2 regions of the Actinocatenispora sera genome follow, and region 1 is predicted to be linked to the other one. Evidence: riboswitches for the same ligand, from Rfam matches in the RefSeq annotation. Region 1 holds a riboswitch; the other holds the start of a gene.
The links. Region 1 has a riboswitch for cobalamin ahead of Asera_RS13865 (ribonucleoside-diphosphate reductase subunit alpha). Riboswitches for the same ligand answer to the same signal wherever they lie in the genome.
Positions count from the first base shown of each region.

Region 2: it holds a riboswitch for cobalamin, as region 1 does, so the genes downstream of both, Asera_RS09605 (ABC transporter substrate-binding protein) here and Asera_RS13865 (ribonucleoside-diphosphate reductase subunit alpha) in region 1, are expected to answer to the same signal.

Region 1 covers NZ_AP023354.1:2,893,540-2,902,846, reverse strand. Annotated here, with positions in the region: gene Asera_RS13875 (glycoside hydrolase family 65 protein) at 1-2,017, opposite strand, end outside; gene Asera_RS33075 (cation-translocating P-type ATPase) at 2,026-4,770, opposite strand; gene Asera_RS13870 (carbamate kinase) at 4,843-5,826, opposite strand; cobalamin riboswitch at 6,327-6,533, shown strand; gene Asera_RS13865 (ribonucleoside-diphosphate reductase subunit alpha) at 6,663-9,053, shown strand; gene Asera_RS13860 (ribonucleotide-diphosphate reductase subunit beta) at 9,050-9,307, shown strand, end outside.
Region 2 covers NZ_AP023354.1:1,998,865-2,008,171, forward strand. Annotated here, with positions in the region: gene Asera_RS09570 (gamma-glutamyltransferase family protein) at 1-940, opposite strand, end outside; gene Asera_RS09575 (ABC transporter ATP-binding protein) at 952-1,935, opposite strand; gene Asera_RS09580 (ABC transporter ATP-binding protein) at 1,928-2,950, opposite strand; gene Asera_RS09585 (ABC transporter permease) at 2,947-3,837, opposite strand; gene Asera_RS09590 (ABC transporter permease) at 3,830-4,789, opposite strand; gene Asera_RS09595 (ABC transporter substrate-binding protein) at 4,801-6,411, opposite strand; gene Asera_RS09600 (GntR family transcriptional regulator) at 6,584-7,294, opposite strand; cobalamin riboswitch at 7,394-7,540, shown strand; gene Asera_RS09605 (ABC transporter substrate-binding protein) at 7,617-8,576, shown strand; gene Asera_RS09610 (FecCD family ABC transporter permease) at 8,507-9,307, shown strand, end outside.

The sequences.
Region 1 (9,307 bases):
GGTGCGCCCGTGCCAGCACCCACGCGTGTACCAGGGAACTGAGCGTCGATCCATGGGAGGTCCGGGCGAGGTAGTAGTCGATCAGGTGGGGAATCTCCGCGATGTCGAAGGGGCAGGCCAGTTGGGTGAGGATCTCGGCCAGCTCCCGGGCAGGCAGCAGGTGCAGGAGCATGAGCACGTCGGCCTGTTTGGAGGCCCGGTAGCAGTTGATGTCGTGTCCTTCGGCTTCCAGGATGCGATCCAGCCGTTGGATGTTGCCGTAACGGGCTCGGTAATGGTCCCAGTCCAGCTCGTCCAGTCGCTGGTATCCCTCGAACTGGGCGAGCATTCCGTTGTCCAGCAGCGGCACTGCGAGTCGGCGCATGACGTGTTCCCACCGTGAGTGCTCGTGTGGGTCCAGTCCCAGCCGCTCGGACAGCTCGCTGCGCTGGGCCTCCGGCAGCTCGCTCAACACCTCGCCGGCCTGGCGCAGCACCCAGGCGGTCATGACGTTGGTATAGGTGTTGTCGTCGATACCCGGCCGATCGCTGTCCGGGTACCGGGTGTGAAACTCGTCGGGTCCGATGACTCCACGGATCACGTAGCGATCCTGGGAGCGGTCGTAGCGGGCCAGGCTCGCGAAGAACCGTGCCACCTCCACGATGATCTCGGCGCCTGGGCCGTGGAGAAACTCGCGGTCCCCGGTCGCCCGGTGGTACTGCCACACGTTGAACGCCACCGCGAGCCCGACGTGGTGGGCGAGGCGACTGTGGTCAGGCATCCATCGCCCTGACCGCGGGTTCAGGTGCGTGGCGGGGCTTTCCTCACGGCCGTCGCTGCCCGACTGCCAGGGAAACATCGCACCCGCGTGCCCAGCGGTGCGGGCAGCGCGGCGAGCTTGCGCAAGCCGCCGGTACCGGTAGGTCAGGGCACCGCGCGCCACCTGCGGTAGCCATGCGGTCAGCGTCGGGAGGACGAACAGCTCGTCCCAGAACACGTGCCCGCGGTAGGCCTCGCCCGACAGTCCGCGGGCCGGGACCCCGACGTCCAGATCCGCGGTGTGCGGCGACATGGTCTGCAGCAGGTGGAAGGTGTGCAGCCTGATCGCCCGTAGCCGGTCGAGCGGGCCACCGAACCGGAGTCGGACGCCGTCCCACAGCTGCCGCCATGCAAGGACATGTGCCTCCAACATCGTGTCGAACGCGGCGGCGTCCTGGACTGCCGCGACGGCCGCCTCTCGCGGCTCGGAGATCGCATGGTCCCGGGACGTGTAGTAGGCGACGGTCTTGTCCACCGTCAGCGATGTGCCGGCGACGACGTCGATGTCGATCTGGGACCAGAGCCGGCCCCCGTCGGGCACGCTGCGCCATGCTGCCCTGGAACTGTTGAGGAGCACGTGCGCCGCGGCCGCGACGACGCGCACCTGCGACTGGACGGTGGCCGTGTCGGCAACGAGGATGCCTGCGTCGTCGGCATCGAGCGACAGCACCCGCAGATGCTGATCGGCCAGTTGCGCGTAGCGGTCGACACCGGAGTTGGTCACCGATGCGTCCAAGCCACTGCGCAGCCGCACCGATCCGGACCAGTCCTCCGCGTACAGCGTGATCGACGACGCGGCCCGGTGCGGGTCGGCCATGTCCACGAACCGGCGTTGCACGAGCCGTGATGTTCGATCCGCGCTGTCGCGGTAACGCACCTGTCGGGTCAACACGCCGTGCCGCAGATCCAGCTCCTGCCGGTAGGACAGGACGATCACGTCACCGAGATCGAACCAGGCGCCACCATCCACCGAGTACGTCCAGGGCAGCCAGTCGGTCACATTGACCATGCTCTCGTCGTCTGACCGCGATCCAGCCACCGTGCTGGTGAGCCGGTCGTAGCAGCCGGCAAGGTAGGTTCCCCGGTACCCGCCGGAACCGGGCTCAGGAGCTGAGCCACGCGTCGCGAGGTAGCCGTTCCCCAAGGTGCACAGCGCCTCACGTCGACGCTCCTCGGCGGGCTGGAAGCTGTCGTAGCTCAACGTCCAGGCGTCCGACATCAGTGACCTCACCTCGGGTGGTGTCTGGCCGGTCGATGCTGCGCCGCCCGTGTGGCGGAGCGCCGTTGCGCGGCCCGGTAGGTTTCGTCGACTCCCCACACGGTGATGGGGAGGATCGGTAGCAGCCCCAGCGCCCATGCCGGCGGTAGCGAGGTGCCGAAGACCGTGTCGAGGCCGGGGATCAGGCAGACCGCGGCCGCGACCAGCAGTTCGAATCCGATGCCCCACAGCAGCAGCCGGTTGCTGAACAGACCGACGGTGCGCAGCGAGACCCGGTCGGTACGGGCGGCAAACGCGGTGCCGATCTGGCAGGCGACGATGCCGAGGAAGCTCATGGTGGTCGCCTGCAGGTACACCTCGTGCAGCGGTGATGCGGCCGTGACGTCGGCGCCGGGCCGCCAGCCGGCGTGCAGCAGCACGGCGAAGAACCCTGCGGTGACCAGGATCGCCGAGCTGGTCCCGAGCAGGCCCCAGGCGCGGGCGAGCAGGCGGCCGGTGATGATGCCGCTGTGTTTCCGGCGTGGCGGTTGGTTCATGACTCCGGGTTCGGCGGGCTCACGGCCCAGCGCGAGCGCCGGCAGGGTCTCGGTTCCCAGGTCGATGACGAGGATCTGCAGCACGGTCAACGGCAGCGGGACCGCGCCGCCGGACAGGGCGAAGATCAGGAAGGGAACGATCTCGGGGATGGCGTGCGCGAAGATGTACAGGATGAACTTGCGCACGTTGGCGTAGACGCGGCGGCCCGCCGACACCGCGGCCACGATGGTGGCGAAGTTGTCGTCGGTGAGCACCATGACGGCCGCCTCGCGGGCCACATCGGTACCGGAGCGCCCCATCGCGACGCCGATGTCGCTGTGCCGCAGCGCTGGTGCGTCGTTGACCCCGTCGCCGGTCATGGCCACCACGTGACCGGTGGCACGGACTGCGTCGGCAATACGGAGCTTGGCCTCGGGCGAGGTCCGGGCGAAGACCAGATTCCGGTTTCCGGACACCAGCCGGTCGAGTTCTGCCTCCGGCATCGTGTCCAGCTGCTCGCCGGTCATGACCGGGGTGTCCTCGTCGGCAATCCCCACCTGGGTGGCGATCGTACGGGCGGTGCCGGGATGATCGCCGGTGATCATGATGATGTGGATACCGGCCGATCGGCAGGCTTCGACGGCGCCGGCCGCTTCGGGCCTGGGCGGGTCGATCATGGCGACGACCCCCAGCAGGCACAGTCGCTGTTCGAGCTGCGCGCGATCTCCGGGATCGTGGTCGAGACGATGCCGGGCCGCGGCGATGACCCGGTGGCCGCTGCTGGCGTACCCTTCGCTGGCGGCGGCGGCCGCGCGTCGCAGAGCCGGATCCAGCGGATGTTCGGCGCAGTCGGCATCCAAGATGCTCACGCAGCGCTCGATGATCTCCTCCGGGGCGCCTTTGGTGTGGAGCCACAGCTCACCGTCCGTGGCGTCGACCGTGGACATCATCCGTAGAGCCGGGTCGAAGGCGTACAACGCTCGCCGGCTGCTCTCACGGTCGGTTCCGATCGCCACCCCGAGGCGGCGCGTCGCGGTGAGCAGCGCGACCTCGGTTGGATCGCCACGCCCGACATCGTCCGGGTCGATACTCGCGGTGCTGCAGCGCCACAGGCAGGCGCCCACCGCCGCATCCAGCGCGGTGGTGGCCGCGGCTCGGTTGCCAAAATCGGTTTCGCCGTGCAGGGTCCACAACGACACCGGTGTCAGCACGTTGCGGGTCAGTGTCCCTGTCTTGTCGGTGCAGATCACCGAGGTGGAGCCGAGGGTCTCGACCGCGGACAGCTGCTTGACCACCGCACCCATCCGGGCCAGTTCCCGCACGCCGACGGCAAGCGCCAGCGTGATGGTCGGCAACAACCCTTCCGGGACGTTGGCGACCAACAGTCCGATGGCGAAGTTCGCTGCGTCCGACAGCGGCATGCCGGCGGCGAAGGTCCCGATGGGAAGAAACAGCAGCCCAATGCCGACAGCAATGGCGCCGATCAGCCATGCCACGCGCTTGACCTGATGCTCCAGCGGGCTGACGTCGCGACGTGTGCGGCGGGTCAGGGCCGCGATGCGGCCGAGTTCGGTGTGTGGTCCGGTGGCGAACACCATGGCGCGTGCGGCGCCCTGGGTGCAGGTCGATCCGGAGAACACGAGGTCGCGTGCCTGCAGTATCGGTCCGGTGGTGTCGACCAGCTGCGCGGATCGCGTCACCGGCAAGGATTCGCCGGTCAGCTCCGACAGGTCGACTTCGATGGATCCGTCGAGTAGTCGGGCGTCGGCGGAAATTCGTTCGCCCTCGGCGATCAGCACCACGTCTCCCGGCACCAGCTGGCTGCTGGGTATGACGCTGTCCCGGCCGTCGCGTAGCACGGTGGCCTGCTCGGGCAGGTATCCGGCCAGTGCGGCCACTGCCTGTTCGGCGCGGTGTTGCTGCGCGAAGGCCAGGAGCGCGTTGAGCATGATGACGGCCACGATCGCCACAGCCAGCACGACCGTACCCTCGAGGGCGGCCAGAGCCGCCGCGAGCCAGAGCAGCAGCGCCAGGGGATGGCTGAACTGTCCAGCCAAGTCGGCCAGCCAGTGCATCGATCGGGTTCGCGGCAACTCGTTGGGACCGTACTGGACCAGTCGACGTGCGGCCTCACGGCCGCTCAATCCCGCAGGCGAGCTACGAAGGTCGCGCTGCAGCAGCGTGACCGCCTCGCGTGGATCGGCCTCCTGCTGCGGCGAGAGTTCGACTGACGGCACTGCTGTTCCTCGATCCCGATCTGGCGCGCACTCGAAGCCATCGCAGGCAACGGCTACGCAACCGTGATCACCTCATCGGAGGCGGAGATGTTCGGCAGCCTGAACGGGCAGCTCCGCGGCACCGGCCGGATCGGCATCACTGGTGATGAGCGTGCCGGCCTGGCCGGTCAGGATGTCCGCCGCGTCGGTGAGCTGCCCGATCCCGGCGATCGCGGTACCGCCGGTCGCGGCGTGCTGGTCGACGAACCGGCAGGCGGCCTCGATCTTGGGGCCCATCGATCCGGCCGCGAAGTTCATCTGCCGCAGCTGGCTGCTCGTGACCCGATGTAGCGGACGGGCCAGCGGCGTGCCCCAGTGTTGTTCGACCTGGGTGACATCGGTGAGCATCAGCAGCGCATCGGCCTGCAGCCTGGTCGCGATCAGCGACGCGGTGAGGTCCTTGTCGATCACGGCGTCGATTCCGACCAACTGTCCATCCGCGGCGCGGATCACGGGCACTCCCCCGCCACCGGCACAGATGGGGATCGTGCCGTGAGCCAACAGCAACTCGAGTACGTCGATGTCGAGGACGTCTCGTGGTTCGGGGCTGGGTACCACCCGCCGCCACGAGTTGCCGTCCTGCCGCATCGTCCATCCGCGCTGGGCGGCGATCGCCTGCGCGACATGCGGCTCGTAGCCGACCCCGATGAACTTGGTCGGATCGCGAAAGGCGGGGTCGTGCTCGTCAACCAGCGTCTGCGTCAGCAGCGCCGCCACCGGGACCGTGGGCAGCGCATTGCGCAACTCCAGACTGAGCCAGTGCCCGATCATCCCCTCGGATGCGGCACCCAGAACGTCGAGGGGGTAGGCGCTTCCGAGCGTGGCGTCCCGCGTGGATTCGGCGGCGAGCAGCCCCACCTGGGGCCCGTTGCCGTGCGTGATGACCAGCTGATTTTCGGCGGCCAGCGGCGCTACGGCGCGAACGGCCTGCCGGGCGCGGGAGTGCTGAGTGCGAGCATCGGTCTTGTCGTGCCGCTGCAGCAAAGCGTTGCCGCCCAGCGCGATCACGATCAACATCGCTCACCTGCCTTCCGCGGTGGCCACGAGAACGGCTTCGATGGTGTGCGAGGCAGGCAGTGCATCGGTAGGTACGTGGACTTGAGCGGGTCCCTCCATGACGGCCTCCCACGGCGGTGCCCTGGCACGGCGGCCATCGCCTGCAATCCTGGCCACAACGCTAGACACGTGGCAGAGTCGATGGACGCAGATGGCACAGGCCGAAGGCCCCGAAAGAGCGCTCACCGATGAGCGGCACCGCCAAGCGGTGCAAGGTCCCACCGCGCCGCATCGTTGACCGACCAATCCCAGTAACGCATCGGTCGACCTGCCTTGTCCTCGATTTTCGCCTATCAGAAGATCTGCGCCCATGGACGTTCCTTCGCACTCGCGGCCACCGCTCGATGGTGTGGGCCCGGCACACGGACTCGGACCAGCCGCCATGCAGAGGCGCACCATGGCTACCGCACGAGACACGCCGACACAGCATCTGGTGTGCACGCCCGATCGCGCCGCCATATATAGTGGCTCCTGCAGCTGGTTCGGCTGTCGCGTCGCGCGGCAGTCGAGGCAAGAGGGAACCCGGTGCAAATCCGGGACTGCCCCGCAGCGGTGAGTGGGAACGACCGCCGTCATACAGCACTGGACCGCACGGTCTGGGAAGCGACGGCCAGTAGGACAGCACGACGCCCACGAGTCCGAAGACCTGCCAGCGGCGCCGCACGCGCCGCGTGCGGCGGTCGAAGGCCGCGCGGGACGGCCGACGCCATCAGCCGGATCGTCCGCAGCTTCGCGGCGGCTGACCGGCGGCGTCCCTGCCCGCGCACCGACGACCTTCAGGCGTGGGACGAGGGAGCATGACGGTGCTGCAGGAGCAGTCTGCGTCAGATCACCGGGCGTCGGAGCAGCGACGACACGTGATGCGGGTACGCAAGCGCGACGGGGTCGCCGAACCGGTGGACGTCAACAAGATCGTCACTGCGGTGGAACGTTGGGTGTCCGACCTCGACGAGGTCGATCCGCTCAGGGTGGCGACCAAGACCATCAGCGGGCTCTACGACGGCGTCACCACCGAGGAGCTGGATCGGCTGTCCATCCAGACCGCAGCCGAGTTGATCGGTGAGGAACCTCAGTACTCCCGGCTCGCGGCCCGGTTGCTGGCCACCTTCGTGGACAAGGAGGTGCGCGGGCAGGGCGTCGCGAGCTTCAGCCAGTCGATCCGGTACGCGCACGGTTTGGGGCTGATCGGCGACGACACCGCCGAGTTCGTGGCACGCAACGCCCGCAGGCTCGACGACGCGGTGGACCCCGACGGCGACCGGCGCTTCGAGTACTTCGGACTGCGTACCGTCACGGATCGCTATCTGTTGCGGCATCCGGACTCCCGGCTGACCGTGGAGACCCCGCAGTACTGGCTGCTTCGGGTCGCATGTGGTCTGTCCCAGACGCCGGACGAGGCGATCGCCTTCTACCGGCTGATGTCGAGCCTGTCGTACCTGCCGAGTTCGCCGACGCTGTTCAACTCCGGGACCCGGCACGCGCAGATGTCGTCGTGCTTTCTGGTCGACTCACCGCGCGACGAGCTCGACTCGATCTACGAGCGGTACCACCAGGTCGCGCGGCTGTCGAAGTTCTCCGGCGGAATCGGGATCTCGTGGTCGCGCGTTCGTGGCCGCGGCGCGCTGATTCGCGGTACCAACGGCAGGTCGAACGGGATCGTGCCGTTTCTCAAGACCCTCGACGCCGGTGTGGCCGCGGTCAACCAGGGTGGCCGGCGCAAGGGGGCGGCGTGTGTCTACCTGGAGCCGTGGCATCCCGACATCGAGGAGTTCCTGCAGTTGCGGGACAACACCGGCGAGGACTCGCGCCGTACGCACAACCTGAACCTCGCCAACTGGATCCCCGACGAGTTCATGCGCCGGGTCGAGGCCGACGAGGACTGGTCACTGATCGACCCATCGGATGCGCCGGAGCTGCCCGACCTGTACGGCGAGGCGTTCGACACCGCGTACCGGGCGGCGGAGAAGAAGGCGGTTCGCACCGTCCGGGCCCGGGACCTGTACGGCCGGATGATGCGCACCCTGGCGCAGACCGGCAACGGCTGGATGACGTTCAAGGACACTGCAAACCGGCTGGGCAACCAGACCGGCAGACCGGGCAACACGATCCACCTGTCCAACCTGTGCACCGAGATCCTCGAAGTCAACAACGACGCCGAGACCGCCGTGTGCAACCTGGGGTCGATCAACCTGGGCGCGCACGTCGACGCCGACGGATTGGACTGGGACAAGCTGCGCGCCACGGTGCGCACCGCGGTGCTGTTCCTCGACCGGGTCATCGACATCAACTACTACCCCGCCGAGCAGGCGGCGGCCTCCAACCCGCGCTGGCGTCCGGTCGGGCTGGGCCTGATGGGCCTGCAGGACGCGTTCTTCACCCTGCGCCTGCCGTTCGACTCGCCGCAGGCGCGGGAGCTGTCGACCCGGGTACAGGAGGAGGTCCTGCTGACGGCGCTGGAGACCTCGGCCGGGCTCGCCGAACGGTTCGGCCCGCACCCCTGCTACGCCGAGACGCGCGCGGCCGGCGGAACCCTGTGTCCCGACCTGTGGGGTTGCGAGCCGAGCCAGACCGACCGGTGGAGCGTGGTACGGGCATCCATTGCCGCACACGGCCTGCGCAACTCGCTGCTGGTGGCGATCGCGCCGACCGCCACGATCGCCTCGATCGCCGGCTGCTACGAGTGCATCGAGCCGCAGGTGTCCAACCTGTTCAAGCGCGAGACGATGTCCGGCGAGTTCCTCCAGATCAACACCCATCTGGTACAGGAGTTGAAGAAGCTCGGGCTGTGGACGGCGCCGGTCCGCGAGCAGATCAAGCGCGCCGAGGGCTCGGTGCAGTCGGTCACCGACCTGCCCGCCGAACTGCGCACGCTGTTTCGTACCGCGTGGGAGCTGCCGCAGCGGGCACTGATAGACGTGGCGGCCGCCCGCGCTCCGTACATCGACCAGTCCCAGTCGCTGAACCTGTTCCTGAGCTCGCCGACCATCGGCAAGCTGTCCTCGATGTACCTGCACGCCTGGAAGTCCGGGCTCAAGACGACCTACTACCTGCGCTCGCGTCCGGCGACGCGCATCCAGCAGGCGACCGTCGCGGTCGCGCCCGCGACAAGCGGTGCCGGCCCGGTCAGCGACGCCGAGGCGCTGGCCTGTTCCCTGGAAAACCCCGAGAGCTGCGAGGCGTGCCAATGACGACGAACCCCGAGACCACCAGCACCCGTGCCAGCACCGGGGAACGGCACCTGCTGCTCGACCCTGGCATGGACCTGACCCTGCGGCCGATGCGCTACCCGCGCTTCTTCGACCGGTTCAAGGACGCGATCAAGAACACCTGGACGGTCGAGGAGGTCGACCTGCACTCCGACCTCGCCGACCTGGCCAAACTTTCTCCCGCCGAGCAGCATCTGGTGTCGCGGCTGGTCGCCTTCTTCGCCACCGGCGACACG
Region 2 (9,307 bases), 890 kb from region 1:
TGGCCGACTCGGTCACCGTGTGCACGAACTCGGCCGGTGACGCCGCATCCAGGTCGAACCCGGACAGCAGCGCCAGCTGCTGCAGGAACACCGGCCCCTGGCCCCAGCTGTCGGTCTTGAACACGGTGTGGTCGCGGTAGTCGACGCTGGCCGGCTCCTCCACCGTGGCCCGCCAACCGGCCAGGTCGTCGCCGGTGAGCAGGCCGGAGTGCTCGTTGCCGGAGGTGTCGCGCCAGCCGCGGCCGGCGCAGAACTCGGAGACCGCCTCGGCCACGAACCCGGAGTACCAGGCGGACCGGGCCGCCTCGATCTCTCGCTCCCGCCCCGGGCCGTGCGCCTCCGCCTCGTCGACGACCCGCCGGTACGTGGCGGCCAGCACCGGGTTCGCGAACCGGCCGCCGGCGACCGGTACCGCACCGTCGGGCAGCCAGGTGGCGGCCGAGGTCGGCCAGTCGGCCCGGAACATCGGCGCGACGGTCTCGATCGTGTTCGCGATCCGCTCGATGACGGGGATGCCGTGCTCGGCGTAGAAGATCGCCGGCTCGAGCACGTCGCGCAGCCGCCAGGTGCCCCAGCGTTCCAGCATCAGTAGCCAACCGCCGAACGCGCCGGGCACCGTCGCCGGCAGCAGCCCGGTACCGGGCATCAGGTCGACGCCGAGGCCGCGAACCGCGTCGACGGTCGCCGCGGCCGGGGCCACGCCCTGCCCGCACACCACCGACACCTTCTGCTCGGCCTCCGGCCAGACCAGCGCCGGTACCTCGCCGCCGGGGCCGTTCAGGTGCGGTTCGACGACCTGCAGCACGAAGCCGGCGGTGACGGCGGCGTCGAACGCGTTGCCGCCGCGCTCCAGCACGCTCATCCCGGCGGCCGAAGCCAACCAGTGCGTGCTGGCCACCATGCCGTGATCGCCGGACAACTCGGGCCGGGTGGTGAACATCGATGTCCTCTCTACTGCGCGAGGGTCGGGACCGAGTCCTCGGTCACCAGGTGGCAGGCCACCGGGTGCTCGGGGGCGCGGACCGGCGTCAGGCTCGGCACCACGGTGGCGCACCGGTCGATCGCCACCGGGCAGCGGGTGTGGAACCGGCAGCCGGACGGCGGGGTCAACGGCGACGGTACGTCGCCGGACAGCACCACCCGGCGCCGGCCGCGCTGCGCCGCCGGATCCGGTACCGGTGCCGCGGACAGCAGCGCCTTCGTGTACGGATGCTGCGGGTCGGTGAAGATCTGCTCGCGCGGACCGGATTCGACCACGGTGCCCAGATACATCACCGCGATCCGGTCGGCGAGGAACTCGACCACCGACAGGTCGTGCGTGATGAACAGGCAGGAGAACCCCATGTCCCGCTGCAGGTCGGTGAGCAGGTTGAGCACCGAGGCCTGCACCGACACGTCCAGCGCGCTGACCGGCTCGTCCGCGACCACCAGCTTCGGCTCGCACACCAGCGCGCGGGCCAGACCGACCCGCTGGCGCTGACCGCCGGACAGCTCGTGCGGGTACCGGTGCCGCATCTGGGCGCGCAGCCCGACCCGCTCCAGCATCTCGCAGACCTTCTCGGTGGCCGCCCGGCCGGACGCGATCCCGTGCTGCCGCAACGGCTCCGCGACGATCTGGCCGATGGAGAACCGCGGGTTGAGCGACGAGTACGGGTCCTGGAAGACGATGTGCACGTCCCGGCGCAGCGGCCGCATGCCCCGGCGGGACAGGTGGGTGATGTCGGTACCGTCGAACACGATCCGGCCCGAGGTGGGTTCGGTCAGCCGCAGGATGCACTTGCCGACGGTGGACTTGCCGGAGCCGGACTCGCCGACCAGGCCCAGCACCTCGCCGGGGCCGATGGACAGCGAGACGCCGTCCACCGCGTGGACCGTCCGGCCGCGGCCGGACGGGTAGTGCTTGACCAGGTCGGTGACGGTGAGCAGGTCAGGCATCGACGGCCTCCACAGTGGACATTCCGGGATGGAAGCAGGCGGCGAGATGAGCGTCCGCCCCACCCTGGCGATCGAGCGTCGGGCGGGCGGCGGTGCAGTCGTCGACGGCGATCGGGCAGCGCGGCGCGAACGGGCACTCGTCCGGATCGGCGTACGGGGCGGGCACCATGCCGGGGATCTCCCGCAGCCGGCGCCGGTCCGTACCGTCCAGGCGGGCGGCGCTGGGCAGCGCGCCGAGCAGGCCGCGGGTGTAGGGGTGCAGCGGCCGGGCGAACAGCTCGGTCACGTTGGCCTGCTCGACGATGCGGCCCGCGTACATCACGGCGACCCGGTCGGCGATGTCCGCCACCACCCCGAGATCGTGCGTGATCAGTACGATCGCGGTACCGAGGCGGTCCCGCAGCGAGCGGAACACGTCGAGCACGCCGGCCTGGATCGTCACGTCCAGCGCGGTGGTCGGCTCGTCCGCGATCAGGATCCGCGGCTCGCAGGCGACCGCGATCGCGATCATCACCCGCTGCCGCATCCCGCCGGACAGCTGGTGCGGGTACTCCCGGAGCCGGCCGGCCGGGTCCGGGATGCCGACCAGTTCCAGCAGCTCGACGGCGCGGGCGCGGGCGGCGCGGCGGGACAGCTTCTCGTGCCGGTGCAGCACCTCGGTGATCTGGAAGCCGACCGTGAAGGACGGGTTGAGCGAGGTCATCGGCTCCTGGAACACCACCGAGACGTCCGAGCCGCGCAGCGCGCGCAGCTCCGATCCGCTCAGCCGCACCAGATCCCGGCCGTCCAGCCGTACCGAGCCGGTCACCTGCGCGGTGGGCGGCAGCAGCCGCGGTACCGACATCGCGGTCACCGACTTGCCCGAGCCCGACTCGCCGCACAGCGCCAGGATCTCGCCCGGCGCCAGGGTCAGCGAGACCCCCTTGACCGCCTGGACCAGCCCGTCCTCGGTGCCGAACGAGACGTGCAGGTCCTCCACCGCGAGCAGCGGTGCGGCACGTTCCTCATCAGTCATCGGGCGCTCCTGGGGTCGATCACGTCGCGAAGGCCGTCGCCGAGCAGGTTGAACCCGAGCGTGGTGACCGCGATCATCACGCCCGGCCACACCGCGAGCCACGGTGCCTGGGACAGGAACTGCTGTGCGGTGGTCAGCATGACGCCCCAGGACGGGGTCGGCGGCTGCACACCGAGGCCGAGGAACGACAGCGTCGCCTCGCCGATGATCGCGGCCGGAATCGCCACCGTCGCCTGCACGATCAGCGCGTTGGCGGCGTTCGGCAGCACGTACCGGAACAGGATCGTGGCGTCGTTCGCGCCGTCGGCGATCGCGCCGGCGACGAAGTCCTGCTCGCGTACCGACAGCACCTCGCCGCGGGTGATCCGGACGATCGCCGGGATCTGCGAGATGCCGAGCGCGAACACCACGTTGCGCAGCGACGGTCCGAGGATCGCCGCCAGGCCGACCGCGAACACCAGGAACGGGAAGGACAGCACGACGTCGACGGCGCGCATCACCACCGAGTCGAGGTAGCGCCGGTAGAACCCGGCGACCAGCCCGATCGGGATGCCGATCACCATCGCCAGCGCCGTGGACAGCACCCCGGCCTCGAGCGAAACCCTTGCGCCGGACGCGATCCGGGCCAGCTGGTCGCGGCCGAGATCGTCGGTACCGAGCAGGTGTGCGCCGGACGGCGCGCCGAGCACGTCGTCGAAGTGCACCGCGGTCGGGTCGCCGAACAGCGCCGGACCGAGCAGCGCCAGCAACACGAACAGTACGACGAGGATCAGCCCGGCCAGCGACATCGGCTTGCGGTAGAACCGGCGCCACATCCGCCGCCAGCGGTCCGACCGGCCGGCCACGGCGACCGCCGCGGGTGCCGGGGTGGTGAGCACGTCAGCCATTGGTCGCTCCCGCCAGCCGGATCCGCGGATTCAGCGCCGCATAGGCGACGTCGACGAGCAGGTTGACCACGATGTACCCGACGACGGTCACCAGCACGACCGCCTCGATCACCGGATAGTTACGGGTCAGCACCGCGTCGACGGTCAGCTTGCCGAAGCCGGGGATGACGAAGATCTGTTCGGTCACCACCGCGCCGGAGATCAGGCCGCCCAGTTGCAGGCCCAGTACGGTGACGACGGTGGTGAGGCTGTTGCGCAGCGCGTGCACGCCCACGACCCGCGGCCCGGACAGCCCCTTGGACCGCGCGGTACGCACGTAGTCGGCGGACAGCGCGCCGAGCATCGCCGACCGGGTCTGGCGCATCAACACCGCGGCGAAGCCGGTACCGAGCACCAGCGCCGGCAGGATCATCCGTTCCAGGTTCTGCGCCGGGTTCTCGGTGAACGGCACGTAGCCGGAGGCCGGCAGCCAGCGCAGCTTCACCGCGAACAGCAGGATCGCGAGCAGCCCCAGCCAGAAGTGCGGTACCGACAGCCCGAGCAGGCCGAAGCCGGTCGCGGTGTAGTCGGAGAACTTCCCCCGCCGGGCCGCCGCGATCGTGCCGAACAGCACGCCGACGACGATGGCCACGAGCATCGCGAGGATCGCAAGCTCCAGCGTCACCGGGATCCGGTTCGCCAGGATCTGGCTGACCGGCAGTTTGTCCTGTGTGGACGTACCGAGGTTGCCGGTGACCAGGTGCTTGAGATAGTCGAGGTACTGCACCGGCAACGACTTGTCCAGCCCGTACTCCGCCCGGATCGACTTGATCACCTGCGGTGTCGGGTTCTCGCCGGCCAGCACCACGGCCGGGTCACCGGGCAGCGCGCGGACGCCGAGGAACACCACGACGCTCGCGATCAGCACCACGATCACGGCCGCGCCGAGGCGGCGCAGCAGATACCAACCCATTGTCCTGCCACCTACTTCGCATAGCCCGCGGTCTCGAACCGCGGAATGCCGTCGGAGTAGTACCGGATGCCCGCCACGTTCGCCGAGGTGCCGAGGAAGTAGCGCTCGTGGTACAGGTAGATGATTCCGTTGAGCTCGTGCTGGCGCGCGATCACCGTGCTGTACAAGGCGCGTCGCTTCGCGGTGTCGGTGGTCGCGGCCGCGGCGTGCACGCCGTTGTCGATGACCGGATCGTGCAGCCCGCTGTAGTTGTTCGAGCCGCCGGAGGTGATCAGGTCGTTGATGTCACCGTCCGGGTCGACCCGGCCGGACCAGCCGACCTGGATGGTGTCGAACTTGCCCTCCCGGGCCTGGTTGAGCGTGGTGACGAACTCGCCCGGTACCACCTTGACGGCGAAGCCGGCCTCCTTGGCCATCGCCTGGATGACCTGTCCGAGCCGCTCGGAGACCGGATCGGCGGTCAGCGACAGCGTCACCGGAACCGGAGTCTTGACCCCCGACTGCTTGACCAGCCGGCGCGCCTTGGCCAGGTCACGCTTCGGGCAGGTCGCCTTCGGGTCGCGGTACGGGGAGTTCTTCGGCAGCGGTGAGCAGTCCGGGTCGTACAGGCCGTTGAAGACCACCCGGTTGATCACGTCCCGGTCCAGTGACAGGCCGAACGCCTGGCGCAGCTCGGGATGCTGGGCGAGCGGCGTGTCGACCTTGCCGGGTTTCTTGTCGGTGCCGTGCACGTTCGACGTGTTGATCGTGATGCCCTGGTAGCTGATGCCGCCGCCGGGCAGGATCTTCAGGCTCTTGTCCGCCGACAGGGTGCCGACGTCCGAGGTCGCCAGCCGCTCCGCGACCTGGATGTCACCGGACTGCAGGTTCGCCGACCGGACGTTCGCGTCGGTGACGATCTTGTAGATCAGCTTGTCCAGCTTCACCTTGGCCTTGCCGTAGTAGTACGGCGACTTCTTCAGCACGATCTGGCTGCCGGAGGTGCGGCTGACGAACGAGAACGGGCCGACGCACTGCGGGTGCGCGCCGAAGTTCTTGCCGTACTTGCGCAGCGCCGCCGGCGACATGATCATCCCGGCCCGGTCCGCCAGTTGCGCGGCGAGCGGGGCGAACGGGCGGCTCAGGTGCAGCCGTACCGTGTGGTCGTCGACCACGTCGACCGACTTGACGGCGCCGAGCTCGCTCTTGCGCGACGAGGTCGGCAGCGTCAGGTCACGCACCAGGGTGGTGCGCACCGCCTGCGCGTCCATGGTGGTGCCGTCGTTGAACTTCAGCCCTTGCCGCAGCGCGATCGTGGCGGTGCGGTCGTGGTCGGAGAGCTTGGGCAGTGCCGCGGCGAGCTGCGGGACGATCTTCAGGTTCTCGTCCACGTCGTAGAGCTTCTGGCACATGCTGGCGAACACCTCGCGGGCGACGAAGGTGTTCGCGGTGGTCGGGTCGAGCGCGTCGGGATCCTGGGACAGTGCGACGGTGAGCGTGCCGCCGTCGCGCACCGGTCGGGCGTCGAACGGCGCCGATCCGGTGAGTTGCCTGCCGACGCTGGTCTCGGTGCCCGAGCAGGCCGCCGCCGTCAACAGCAGCGGGACGACCGCCAGCGCGGCCATCAGCCGACGGGTACGCATGGGGGACTCCTCGAACCTCGGGGGTGTGCCGCGCCACTCAGTCGCCGCGCAACGGCTTCTGTATACAGGATCCAAGCGGAGCCACCAGGATCTTCCTACTATGTGAACCCTGTGGAAGCGCTTGGTGAGCGCGACGACACCCAGCGTTGAGCGAACGAGGGGTGTGGCGGGATCAGCTGGCCGGCTCGGACCGGGCGGCCACGGGCCGGGCGGCCACGGGATGGACGACCCCGGACTGCGCCGCCACGTGCGCCAGGTAGGAGTGGCGCGCCGCGGCCACGTGTGCGACCGAGAGCGACTGCGCGGACTCCTCGTCACCGGCCGCGATCGCCGCGTAGATCCGCTCGTGCTCGGTCAGCGACTCACCGGCCCGGGTGTACGCGGTCTGCAGGAACACCCACTGAGCGCGGCGCAGCAGCGGCCCCACCAGCTGGTGCAGGTGCTCGTTGCCGGAGGCGGCGGCCACCTCGGTGTGGAACCGGGTGTTCAGATCGGCGACCGCGCCGACCTGGTCGGCGTCGCGCTGATCGTCCAGCACGCTGCGCAGCCGGGCCAGCGCAGCCCCGTCCCGCCGCCGGGCCGCGAGCCGCGCGGCCAGCCCCTCCAGCGCCATCCGGATGTCGAACAGCTCCTCGGCGTGCGCCGGCCGCGGCCGGGCGACCGCAGCGCCGCGCCGCGGCGCCACCTCGACCAGCCCCTCGGTGGCGAGCACCCGGATCGCCTCGCGGACCGGGTTGCGGGACACGCCGAGGTCCTCCGCCAGCCGGTCCTCGACCAGCCGTTCCCCCGGGGGCAGCAACCCGGTCAGGATCCGCTGCCGGATCTCGTCGGTGACCAGATCGCGCAGCGGGAGGTGGGACGAACCCAGCGTGTGCTCGGACATGATCTGCATACGGTATGCAATCCGCGCCACGATTGCTCGCGCGGCCCGCTATCTGGACACCCGCAGCCGTCGCCCGTCACCAGGGCGCCATGGCGGGGAGCACGGTTTCAGGAGTGCGCTACCGTCTTGGCGGACCGTGTCGCAGCGAAGCCGGTGGGAACCCGGCGCTGTCCCGCAACTGTGATGACCGGCCCCGATCCCGGGGGCGGTACGAGCCAGGTCGCCTGCCGCACGGATCGCGTACTGCGCTTGCGAGGAACGGGCGCCCCGCAGACAGCTCCCCTGTCGGCGACAGCCGTTCTTCGACCGACAGGAGGTAGAGATGAGAGCTTCGTTGCGCCGGGTGGCCCCGGCGCTGGTGGCGCTGACCGCGACGACGGTCGTGCTGGCCGGTTGCGGTTCGTCCGGTTCCGGCGACAAGGGCACGTCCGGCGCCTCGGCCTCGGCCGGTGCCGGCTCGTTCCCGGTCACGGTCAAGGGCACCGCCGGCAGCGTCACCGTCGACGCGCGGCCGACCCACATCGTGTCGCTGTCCCCGACCACCACCGAGATGCTGTACTCGATCGGCGCCGGTGGCCAGGTCAAGGCCGTCGACGACCAGTCGGACTACCCGGCGAAGGCGCCCCGCACCAAGCTGTCCGGGTTCAAGCCGAACGTCGAGGCGATCGCCGGGTACGACCCGGACCTGGTGGTGCTGTCGTACAGCTCCGGTGACGTGGTGAAGAGCCTGCAGAAGCTGAAGATCCCGGTGTACGTGGCCGCCGCCGCGACCACGCTCGACGACAGCTACCGCGAGATCACCGACCTCGGCCGGCTGACCGGGCACACCGACGGCGCGGCGAGCACCGTGCGGAAGATGAAGTCCGGCATCGCCAAGGCCGAGCAGGGCCTGCCGAAGCCCGGCACGAAGCTCAGCTACTACTACGAGCTGGATCCGCAACTGCACACCGCGACCAGCAAGACGTTCGTCGGGTCGCTGCTGACCCCGCTCGGGCTGACCAACGTTGCGGACAAGGCGGACAAGGGCCACACCGGCTACCCGCAGCTGTCCAAGGAGTACCTGATCGAGGCGAACCCCGACCTGGTCTTCCTGGCCGACACCAAGTGCTGCGCGGCATCGGCCGCCGCCGTCGCCAAGCGGCCCGGTTGGAGCACGCTGACCGCGGTCAAGGACAAGCACGTGTACGGGCTGAACGACGACGTCGCGTCCCGCTGGGGCCCGCGCGTCGTGCAGCTGGTGCAGGCCGCCGCCAACGCCGTCCGGGCGGTACCGGCGACGTGACCAGCCGGCTGCGGCTGCGCTGGGTGGCCGTCGGGGTTGCCGCGGTGCTGGTGGCGCTGGTCGCCGGCCTCGCGTTCGGCCCGGTGTCGCTGTCGCCGGTCGACGTGGTCACCGATCTGGTGCACCACCTGACCGGCGGTGCGGTGCCGACCGGGCTGTCCGCTCGCGACGACGCCATCCTGACCCAGCTGCGGCTGCCCCGGGTCGTGCTCGGGCTGCTGGTCGGCGCGCTGCTCGCGCTGTCCGGCGGCTGCTACCAGGGGGTGTTCCGCAACCCGCTGGCCGACCCGTACCTGCTCGGCGTGGCGGCCGGGGCCGGCCTCGGCGCCACCACGGTCATCGTGCTGCGGCCGGGCTCGTCGGTGACCGCGCCGCTGCTGATCCCGCTCGCCGCGTTCGTCGGCGCGCTGGCCGCGGTCGCCGGTACCTACCTGCTCGGCGCGGCCGGCTCCCGGTTCCGGTCGACGGTGACGCTGATCCTCGCCGGGGTCGCGATCGCGGCGTTCTGCACCGCGATCCAGACCTACCTGTTGCAGGCGCACAGCGACACGATCCAGGAGGTGTACTCCTGGCTGCTCGGCCAGCTCACCACCTCCGGCTGGCACGAGGTGCTGATGCTGCTGCCGTACGCGGTGGTCACCTCGGTGGTGGTGCTGTCCCAGCGGCGCGCGCTGGACGTGCTCAGCGTCGGCGACGAGGAGGCGGCGAGCCTCGGCCTGCACCCGCAGCGG